Regions from separate parts of the Mitsuaria sp. BK037 genome, predicted to be linked through region 1. Evidence: riboswitches for the same ligand, from Rfam matches in the RefSeq annotation. Region 1 holds a riboswitch; the other holds the start of a gene.
What was found. A riboswitch is a leader RNA that binds a small molecule or an ion and turns the genes downstream of it on or off. The one in region 1 is predicted to bind cobalamin.
Positions count from the first base shown of each region.

Region 2: it holds a riboswitch for cobalamin, as region 1 does, so the genes downstream of both, FHT37_RS23395 (TonB-dependent siderophore receptor) here and FHT37_RS08970 (TonB-dependent receptor domain-containing protein) in region 1, are expected to answer to the same signal.

Region 1 is NZ_JACHYS010000001.1:2,167,479-2,172,869, reverse strand. It holds gene prpF (2-methylaconitate cis-trans isomerase PrpF) at 1-147, shown strand, start outside; gene FHT37_RS08980 (oxaloacetate decarboxylase) at 230-1,093, shown strand; gene FHT37_RS08975 (hypothetical protein) at 1,254-1,688, shown strand; gene FHT37_RS08970 (TonB-dependent receptor domain-containing protein) at 1,877-3,769, opposite strand; cobalamin riboswitch at 3,839-4,115, opposite strand; gene FHT37_RS08965 (LysR family transcriptional regulator) at 4,214-5,137, opposite strand; gene metE (5-methyltetrahydropteroyltriglutamate--homocysteine S-methyltransferase) at 5,234-5,391, shown strand, end outside.
Region 2 is NZ_JACHYS010000004.1:546,059-551,449, reverse strand. It holds gene ispE (4-(cytidine 5'-diphospho)-2-C-methyl-D-erythritol kinase) at 1-417, shown strand, start outside; tRNA gene FHT37_RS23420 (tRNA-Gln) at 456-532, shown strand; gene FHT37_RS23415 (ribose-phosphate pyrophosphokinase) at 600-1,562, shown strand; gene FHT37_RS23410 (50S ribosomal protein L25/general stress protein Ctc) at 1,680-2,297, shown strand; gene pth (aminoacyl-tRNA hydrolase) at 2,410-3,126, shown strand; gene FHT37_RS23400 (hypothetical protein) at 3,128-3,706, shown strand; cobalamin riboswitch at 3,702-3,969, shown strand; gene FHT37_RS23395 (TonB-dependent siderophore receptor) at 4,077-5,391, shown strand, end outside.

The DNA.
Region 1 (5,391 bases):
CATCCCTCAGGCACTTTGCGCGTGGGCGCGGAGGCCGCGCTCGTCGATGGCCAATGGCGCGTGACGCGCGCCGTGATGAGCCGCAGCGCGCGCGTGCTGATGGAAGGCGTCGTGCGGGTGCCTGGCGACGTGCTCGCCGGCGCCTGATGCCGGCGTCCCGCAGGCCGGATCGAGACCACCTTCCTTCCCCATTCCCCTTTCCAGCTTTCAGATCGACAAGAGCAGACCCATGACCTCTCCCCGCCAGACCTTGCGCACGCTGGTGCAAGCCCGCCGCGGCGTGCTCGTGCCCGGCGCGTTCAACGCGCTGTCCGCCCGGGTGATCGAGGACCTCGGCTTCGAGGCCCTCTACATCACCGGCGCCGGCGTGACCAACATGTGGTTCGGGCTGCCGGACCAGGGCTTCATGGGCCTGGCCGAGATCGCCGACCACACGGCCCGCATCCGCGACGCGGTGGCGCTGCCGCTGATCGTCGATGCCGACACCGGCTTCGGCAACGCGCTCAACGTGCGGCATGCCGTGCGCACGCTGGAGCGGGCCGGTGCCGACTGCATCCAGCTCGAGGACCAGGTCGCGCCCAAGCGCTGCGGTCACTTCAGCGGCAAGGAGGTGATCCCGACCGAGGAGGCGGTGGGCAAGATCAAGGCGGCGGTCGACGCGCGACGCGACCCGGACCTGATGATCATGGCCCGCACCGACGCCTGCGCGACCTTGGGTTTCGAGGCCGCGGTGGAACGCGCGCTGCGCTTCGCCGAGGCCGGCGCGGACCTGCTGTTCGTCGAGGCGGTGACGACGCCGGATCAGATCCGCGCGCTGCCGGGGCGCCTGCCGGTGCCGCAGCTGATGAACATGGTGATCGGCGGCAGGACGCCGATCACCGATGCGCAGGAGTTGGAGTCGCTCGGCTACGGCGTCGTGCTCTACGCCAACGCGGCGCTGCAGGGCGCGGTGGCGGGCATGCAGAAGGCGCTCGGCGTGCTGAAGGCGCAGCGCCGGATCGACGAAGACCCGGCGCTGGTCGCCCCCTTCGCGGAGCGCCAGCGGCTGGTGGGCAAGCCCGGCTGGGATGAATTGGAGAAGAGGTACAGCTGAGGGCGCTGGTCGCCAATGGCTCTGGTCAGTATCGATGGGGGGAATGACCACCGTCGATCACTTCCCCCCTCAAGACCACATTTCGGAGGAATGACGTTCGCCGGCTCCACGTGGAGACTGCAGGCCATCCATCAGGACTTGGGCAAGAAGGAGCAGTTTCATGACGAGGACGACAAGCGACGAGGGGACGGGCATCGAGGACCTGTCGAGGGCGCTGCGGTTCCCCAGCACGATCTTCGGGGCGATGGCCGACGACGGCCTCGAAGCGCGATGCGAGGATGCGGACTGGCACGAGATGCCGAATGAACTCAGGCGCGTGCTGGCGCATCACGGCGCTTCGGTGGATTACGTGCGGCTGATCCTGAAGCGCGCCGCGCGCTTCGTCCGGCGCCATTCGCTGCGCCTGGCCGGGCCCCCCTGGTTGGACATCACCTGCGTGGAGGATGTCGCCGCCGGGGCGATGTATGTCGTGCCCCTCGACATGAGTCCCAAGCGGTCGCTGGCCTGGGACGAGCGATTTCTCTCCCGCCTCGCCGACCAGGACCTGCTGAAGGGCTTCTTCATGGTCAGCTTCTGCGGCCGCTCGGCGGCCTGAACGACCAGGCCGCATCCAGTCCCGGAGAGTTGCCATGAGCGTGAGCGCCGAAGACTTCCTGTACGTGTCCCGCGCCTTGATGAACAAGGACGGTGAGACTTGGCGACGTGTCGCCGCCAGTCGGGCCTCCGAAGCGCGCATGGACAGCCAGCTCACCGCTGGCGCCCATGCCGCATGGAGGGCCCGGCTCAGAAGCCCTTTATGTCATAGCGCACGCCGACCCAGGCCTGGCGGCCGAGGCCCTGGTAGGCGTAGACCGGCTCGACATCGCGGTCCGCCGCGTTGAGGACCTTGGCCTCCAGGCGCCATTGCGGCAGGAAGCGCCAGCTGGCGCGCAGGTCGAGCAGTGCGTAGCCGCCCAGCGTGGCGCCGATGTCCGGTCGCTTGCCGATGTCGGTCAGCGTCGCCCCCGCGCTCCAGGCGCCGGTGTCGTAATCGACGGAGACACTTTCCTGGTGCGCCGCGCGACGGATCAGCCGCGCGCCTGTGTCGGTGTCCTTCGCATCGAGGAAGTCCACGTTCGCGGCCAGGTTCCAGTTGCCGATGCGGTGCGCGCCGGTCAGCGTCGCGCCGGTGAGCTTGGCCCGGCCGACGTTGGCCGCGCAGCCGAAGGCGAAGTCCGGTGCCGGCGGGCACAGGGCCGGATCGGGGTTGTAGATGATCAGGTCCTTGACCTTGTTGCGATAGACCGTCGCCGACGCGCTGCTCGCGCCGGAGCGCCAGTTCAGGCCGATCTCCGCGCTGCGGCCCTGCTCGGGACGGATGTCGCGGTGGCCGTAGAAGGGGAAGTCGGTGTCGTTGAAGGTCGGCGCGCGGAAGGTCTTGCCAGCCAGCGCCCGCAGCTTCAGCGTCGGACTCAGCGCGATGCTGCCGCCCAGGCTGCCGGTGGTGTTGTCGCCGTAGACCGAGTTCTCGTCGCGGCGCAGGTTGGCCTCCAGGGCGGCCGGGCCGAACAGGCCGCTGTAGCCCGCGATGTAGGCGTTGTTGGTGCGCTTGAGCGTGTCGCTGGTGACGCCGTCCGCCTTTTCCTCGAGGCGCTCGTAGGCCAGCACCAGTTGCTGGTCCGGCGCCAGGCGCAGCGCGTTCTGCCAGGTCGCCTGGTCGCGGGTGGTTTTGAAGCGCGTCGCGTCGGTCAGGCCGCTGACCGAGTCGTCGGTGCCGCGCGCGAACTGCAGCGTCGTCGTCCAGATCGGCGAGAGCGTGCCGCGGTAGTCGAGCGCCGCCTGGCGCGTCTTGAGCCGGTTGCGGAAGTCGCCTTCCGGATGCGCGACGAACTGGTCGTCGAAAGTCGCGCTGTCGTATTGCGCGTTCAGGCGGCTCTGCGTCGCGCTGACGCCGATGTGGTGGCCCTCGGCCGGCGTGAAGCCCAGCCGGGCCGACGCCACCGTGCGGGTGAAGCCGTCCTTGTCCGGGTTGTAGGAGCTGTTGCCGCGGTCGCCGCGGATCGCGGTCGTGCCGTCACTGGTGTCGCGGCTGAGGCTGGCTGCGTAGTCGAAACCGGCCCGCGCGCCGCTGACCGAGACGTCGCCCTGGCGCGAGCCGTATTCGCCCACGGCCGCACCGGCACGCAGGTCCAGCGGGCCCTGGCCCTGCCGGGTGACGATCTGGATCACGCCGCCGACCGCATCGGCGCCGTACAGGCCGGAGGCCGGACCGCGCAGGACCTCGATGCGCTCGATGTTGGCCAGGCTCATGGCCTCGAAGGACACCTGGCCCAGCGTCGCCGAGCCGACCCGCACGCCGTCGATCATCACGACCGTGGCGCTGGTGTTGGCGCCGCGCAGAAAGTAGCCCGCCGTCTGGCCGGGACCGCCGTTGGCCGCCAGCTGCAGGCCGGCGTAGCGGCGCAGCACGTCGGCGACGCTGCCGGCGCCGCTGTCGCGCAGGGTGTCGGCGTCGATGAGCACGACGTCCGCGACGCTGCGGCTCAGCGGCTGCGCCTCACGGGTGCCGATGACGATGACCGGGTCGAGCGAGGACTGCGCGACGGCGACGGAGGGGACGGTGGACAGGACCGGTGCGGCGATCAGCGCGGCACGGGCAACGGCGCGCAGCGCGGCGCGGGGACGGGAGGCTTGCATGTCGGAATCACAAAGCGGCGGCAGACGGCCGCTTCCCCGCGGCCGCATGCGGAATGGACCCATCACGGGGCGATGGGTCCGCCTGTTGGCCGGTATCCGGGCTGTCGGAAGAACGAACCCGTGGTGCCTTCCCGGACGACCGTCCAGTGGATCCAGCCACGAGTCGCGCGCCGCTGGGGCCGATGCCATCGGGGGGCGACGGCGTCGGCCGGGGCGCGCCTTCCGCTTACCGTTGCGGGGGCAGCTCAGGTTGGGGCCGTGGCCGCGGGCGGGCGACCCTTCCTGATTCCCGTTGAACTGCGCCGGCGGAGGGCCGGGCGCGAGCACCAACGGGCGGCATCATAGCGGCGGCCCCGTGGCGCCGATGCCGCATCCGGGCCTGACCACGGGGCGGGGCGCTCGGCACGCCGCCGGCCTCACCGGCCTCACCGGTTCGGCGCGCGCTCACAACAGGCTCACGCCGCCCAGGTTCACCAGCGAGGTCTCGCGCATGATCCGCACGAAATCGGCCAGGAAGGGCTTGGCCGCCAGCCGCCCGGTGCTCACCGCGTAGAGCCGGCCGGTCAGGCCCGATGGCCCGATGCGCTGGCGCGCCACGTAGCCCCGCGCCAGGTAGCCCTCGACCGCCCACAGCGGCAGTGCCGCGAAGCCGCGCCCGCTCGCGACCAGCTGCAGCATCGCCACCGTCAGCTCGCTGGTGCGGCGTGGCGGCGTCACGCCGGCGGGCTTGAGCACGCTGCGCACCAGGTCCAGCATCTCGTCGGGCACCGGGTAATGGATGTAGGCCTGCGCGGCGAAGTCCTCGGCCTCCAGCCAGGGCTTGGCCAGCAGCGGGTGCCCCTTGGGCAGCAGCGCCACGATCTCGAAGCTGAACAGCGGATGCACCGCGACGCCCGCTTCCTCCGCGTCCACGTCCGAGACGATCGCCAACTCGGCGCGGTCCTGGTGCAGCAGCCCCACCGGATCGGCCTGGAAGCCCGACACGATGTCGAGCTCGACCTCCGGCCAGCGCTCACGGAAGGCATCCATCGCCGGCATCAGCCAGTCGAAGCAGGTGTGGCACTCGACCGCGATCCGCAGCTGTCCGGCCGATCCCTCGACCAGCTTGCGCACGTCGCGGTCGGCCTCGTCGATCTGCGGCAGCACCAGCTCGGCGAGCTTGAGCAGCCGCTGCCCCGCCACGCCGAAGCTCAGCGGCGAGGACTTGCGCTCGAAGAGCTCGGTGCCGTAATGGTCCTCCAGCCCCTTGAGCTGGTGCGACAGCGCCGACTGCGTGAGGTTCAGCAGCTGGGCCGCGCGCGAGAGGTTGCCCGCCTCGCGCAGGGCCAGCAGCGTGCGTAGGTGGCGCAGCTCCAGAGGTGTTTGCATGAGCGAACCTAATGACGAAGACGAAAAACTTTCGTTTGAATCATAGTGCGCTCGCGGCGAACATTCCGAATCCCATTCAATTTCGACGAGAACAACATGATTCGGACTCATGTGCTGGGCTTTCCCCGCATTGGCGCCAACCGCGAGCTGAAGTTCGCCCTGGAGCGCCATTGGCGCGGCGAGATCGACGAGGCGGCGCTCCAGGGCGTCGCCGCCGAGTTGCGGGCCCGGCACTGGCGCCTGCAAGCCGGCGC
Region 2 (5,391 bases), on a different contig from region 1:
CCAAGCGACGAAGCCAATAGCTCGGGTGAACGCAAAGGCAATATCTGCCGCGATCACCAAACGCAAGAAATACCCGTGCAGCAGTTGTACGAAGGTTGGGGCAGAAATGATCTGCAACCGCCCGCGGAAGCTGCCAGTCACGAAGTATCGACAGCGCTTGAATGGTTGCAAACCCGCTACGAAAATTCTCGGATGACGGGTTCAGGCAGTGCGGTTTTTGCTATAGTTCGGCCCTCGCGAATTGCAACGCAAACAGCAGTGCAAAACGCGGTGCAGGAAAAGGACACGGTCACCGGCCTGGAGAGCAATCTCAAGGCGACACCGGAAGGTGAGTTCCAGGAACTCCCGGACGGTTGGGTCGGAAGGATGTGTCGCAGTCTGTCGGTCCACCCTTTGCGGGGCTGGGCGGAAGACTGAAGGTTGTAGGGTGTTGTTCCTCGAACAATGTCCTGTGTAGGGGAGTCGCCAAGTTGGTTAAGGCATCGGATTTTGATTCCGACATGCGAGGGTTCGAGTCCTTCCTCCCCTGCCAAATTCTCAGTTTCAATCCGGGACCCGCTGGGTTGGCCACCGGGCCATAAATCTAAGGATGGCCCGTCGTGCTGCTCAATACCGTCCTCTTCACGGGTAACGCTAACCCGTCCCTCTCCAAGGAAATCGCCTCGCATCTGGGCCTCGAGCTCGGCAAGGCCGTGGTCGGTCGTTTTTCCGACGGTGAAGTGACGGTCGAGATCCAGCAGAACGTCCGCGCCCGCGACGTGTTCGTGATCCAGCCCACCTGCGCGCCCACGAACGAGAACCTGATGGAGCTGCTGATCATGGTCGATGCGTTGAAGCGCGCCAGCGCGCGCCGCATCACCGCCGTGATCCCCTACTTCGGTTATGCCCGCCAGGACCGCCGCCCGCGGTCGACGCGCGTGCCCATCTCGGCCAAGGTCGTGGCCAACCTGCTGGAGACCGTCGGCGTCGAGCGCGTCCTGACCATGGACCTGCACGCGGACCAGATCCAAGGCTTCTTCGACATCCCGGTCGACAACATCTACGCCTCGCCGGTGCTGCTGTCGGACCTGAAGGCCCGCAACTACAGCGACCTGGTGGTGGTCAGCCCCGACGTCGGCGGCGTGGTGCGCGCCCGCGCGCTGGCCAAGCAGCTGGGCTGCGACCTGGCCATCATCGACAAGCGCCGTCCGGCGGCCAACGTCTCGGAAGTGATGCACGTCATCGGCGAGATCGACGGCCGCAACTGCGTGATCATGGACGACATGATCGACACCGCCGGCACGCTGGTGAAGGCCGCGGAGGTCCTGAAGGATCGCGGCGCCAAGAGCGTCTTCGCCTACTGCACCCATCCCATCCTGTCGGGTCCGGCGATCGAGCGCATCGCCGGCTCCCACCTGGACGAAGTCGTCATCAGCAACACGATCCCGTTGTCGGAAGCCGCCAAGGCCTGCGGCAAGATCCGCCAGCTGTCCGTTGCCTTCCTGTTCGCCGAAACCATCCGCCGCATTTCGGACGGTGAATCGGTGACCTCCCTCTTCAGCGAGCAGAACAACAACTTCTGATCGCGTTGCCAGTTCCGGCCGCTGTTCGCGAGGACAGCGGCCGTTTCGTGAAGGTGCCTGGTCGCGGGGCCTTCAACCGGAGCGCCATGGGGGTGCTCCGTCAATTTGGAGTCAGATATGAAATTCGTCGCTTTCGAGCGTAAGCAGCAGGGGACCGGAGCGAGCCGCCGCCTGCGTTTCGCCGGCAAGGTGCCCGGCATCGTCTACGGTGCTGGCGAGCCGGCCCTGGTCGAACTGGACCACAACGCGCTGTACCACGCCATGAAGAAGGAAGCTTTCCACAGCTCCATCCTCGACATGGAAGTGGACGGCAAGACCACGCAAGTGCTGCTGCGTGACTTCCAGATGCACCCGTACAAGCAGCAAGTGCTGCACGTGGACTTCCAGCGCGTCGACGCCACGACCCGCATCACCAAGAAGGTGCCGCTGCACTTCGTCGGTGAAGCCGAGTCGCCGGCCGTCAAGACCGACAAGGGCACCGTGAACCACGTGCTGACCCAGCTGGAAATCACCTGCCTGGCGCAACAGCTGCCCGAGTTCATCGAAGTGGACCTGAGCAACCTGACGATGGGTCACTCGATCCATGTGAACGACCTGAAGCTGGCCGATCACATCAAGGTCGTCACCCACGGCAAGCCGAACCCGGTCGTCGCCACCCCGGTGCCCCCGGTCGTGGAAGAGATCGTGGTGGCCGCCGCTCCGGCCGCGGACGACAAGAAAAAGAAGAAGAAGTAATTTCTTCCTCTGCGACGGGCATGCAGCCGACGAGGCGCGTGTCCATCGCCCCGAAGAAGGCCCCGCTTGCGGGGCCTTCTGCATTTGGGCTCGACGCTGATAATTCCTCCCCATGATTCGTCTCTTTGTCGGCCTGGGCAATCCCGGCCCGGAATATGAGGACACCCGGCACAACGCCGGGTTCTGGTGGATCGACGCGCTGGCGCGCGGCCTCAAGGTCACGCCGCAGCTGGACACCAAGTACTTCGGCCTGGTGGCGCGCGTCAACGATGCGCCGGGCGCCGCCGGTCCGATCTGGCTGCTGCAGCCGATGACCTACATGAATCTCTCCGGCAAGTCGGTGGCGGCGCTGGCGCGCTTCTTCAAGATCGCGCCGGAGGAGATCCTGGCGATCCACGACGAGCTCGAGATCGCGCCGGGCGAGCTCAAGCTCAAGCAGGGCGGCGGCAACGCCGGCCACAACGGCCTGAAGGACATGCAGGCCCAGTTGGGCAGCGCGAACTTCTGGCGCCTGCGGCTGGGCATCGGCCACCCGGGCCACAAGGGCGAGGTCGCCGGTTATGTGCTGCGCAAGCCGCCGCTGGCGGAGCGCCAGGCGGTGGAGGACAGCATCGCCAAGTCCTTCGAGGCCTTCAAGCTGATGACCGCCGGCGACATGGCCAAGGCCGTGGCGCTGCTGCATGCCAAGCCGCCCAGACCCAAGCCGCCCCGCCCCGCCCACCTGCCGCCGAAACCTGGCGTCCCACCGACGGGGGCGTCGGCCGCCGCCACGCCGGCGACGTCCACTCCCCCCGTGCCCGATCCCGTTCCCCCGACCTCCGGAGCCTGACATGCCGACGCGCGCCCCCTCGATCCTGATGACTGTTGTGCTGGTCCTCATGTTCGGCGCGGCGCACGCGCAGCCCGAGAGCGCCAAGCCCAAGCCCGCGCAGGAACGCACCTTCGGCTACTACCGCTGCGGCCCGCAGGGCCTGGACCTGCGCGACAGCCCCTGCCCCGAAGGCCCGTCGCAGGCGCTGGACCTGCCGCAGGACCGCGTCGATCCGAAGGAGGCCGCCGCCGCCCGAAAGCGCGCCGCCGACGAGTCCCGCGAGCTCGCAACGCGGCAGCGCGAACGCGAACGCCTCGCGGGGCAATCGCCCGCACCCGCCGCCGCCGGCATCGATGGCTCGATCGAGCCCCGGCCCCCGAAGGCGTCGACGCGCCCCTCCAAGCCCGCCGATCCGAAGAAGCCCAAGCCCAAGGATCCGAAGCAGCCGCCCAAGAAGAAGCCCAAGCTGCCGAAGTCGCCCGACCCGTCGCTGCCGCCCAAGCCGACGACCAAGCCCGGCAAGAAGGCGCCCGCGATGGTCGGCGATGGCGCGCTCCAGCCACTGCCCAGACGCGGCGAGGCGGAAACACCTCGCTAGAATGCGCGCCGTTGGTGCTCGCGCGGACATTGCGTCCGTGCAGTTAAACGGGAATCAGGAAGCGGGCGCATCGCCGATGCGCGAGCCAACCTGAGCTGTCCCCGCAACGGTAAGTGGCCGCCGGCCGCGCGCCCCGGATCCTGACGAAGGACCCGGCACGCCGCCGGCACTGCCTGTCCCCATGTCCACTGGCGCGTCCGCGCTGGGAAGGACACAGGCAGCGGCCACCAGCCCGGATACCGGCCAACAGGTGGTGCCCGCCAGCCGATCCCGACCCGCCCGCTGGCGGATCGACGACGCAGCCGGCGGCATCGTTCCTCAGACGTCCTGCGGGTGAGCAGGGCCCTGAACCCGTCGTTGGTCCGTTCTCATGCTTCCGTTCGTTTCGCGCGCGCGCGCCGGTGCCCGCTCGCTGCTCGCCTTCACGCCGCTGGCGCTCGCCGCCACGGCCTTCGCGCAGTCCGCGCCCCCCTCCACCCCGGACGTTTCCTCGGCAGACGCCACCGCTCCCGCGAGCCGGCTCGACGAGGTCACCGTCACCGGCTCGCGCAGCCCGATGCGGCTGGGCGACATCGCCGCCGACCTCACCGTCATCAACCGCGACACCATCGAGCGCCAGGGCTTCGGCAACGTCGCCGCGCTGCTGCGCAACGTCGCCGGCCTGCAGATGACCAACAACGGCGGGCCGGGCAACACCACCTCCGTCTTCATCCGTGGCGCCGAGACCCGCCACACCGTCGTCCTGATCGATGGCGTGCGCATCGACGGCCAGTCCACCGGCGGCGCGCGCTGGGAGAACCTGCCGGTCTCGCTGATCGATCGCGTCGAGGTGCTCAAGGGCCCGGCCAGCGCGCTGTACGGCTCCGACGCCATCGGCGGCGTGGTGCAGATCTTCACGCGCCAGGGCAGCGGCCGGCCGCAGCTGGACCTGGGCGTCGGCGGCGGCAACCTTGGCCAGGTCAAGGCCGACGTCTCGCTGCTGGGCGGCAATGCGGACTTCGACTACGCCGGCTCGCTGGCCGTCGACCGCGGCACCGGCTTCAACGCCTACGGCCTCACGACCAGCAGGAGCTTCAATGCCGACAAGGACGGCTGGCGCAACTACAACGGCAGCCTGCGCCTGGGCGGCCGCATCGCCGAGGGCCAGCGCCTGGAGCTGCTCGGCCTGAAGAGCCGCAGCGACGTCGGCTACGACGCCGGCAAGAACGCCGACGACCGCGGCATCACCGAATCCATCGCCGCCAAGCTCAGCCTGAAGTCGGTCTGGTCGCAGGCGCTGTCGACGCAGCTCTCCGTCGGCCAGTCCGAAGAGAACTACGAGACGCGCCCCAGCGCCCCCTACCTGACCAGAACCCGCATCCGCAGCGCTTCGCTGCTGGGCTTCTACCAGATCAATGCCGCGCACCAGCTCAATGGCGTGCTGGAGCGGCGCGAGGACCGCCTCGTCAACGCCGACCTGGTCGGCGGCGGCGCCGGCACGCGCAGCCAGAACGCGGTCGGCCTGAGCTACCTCGGCACGCTGGGCGCGCTGAGCCTGCAGGCGCACGGCCGCCACGACGACGACAGCGAGTTCGGCGGCATCGACACCGGCAGCCTGGCGGCCGGCTACCGGCTCGGTGGCGGCTGGCGGGTGACGGCCTCGGCCGGCAACGCCTTCCGCGCGCCGACGCTGTTCCACCGCGGCA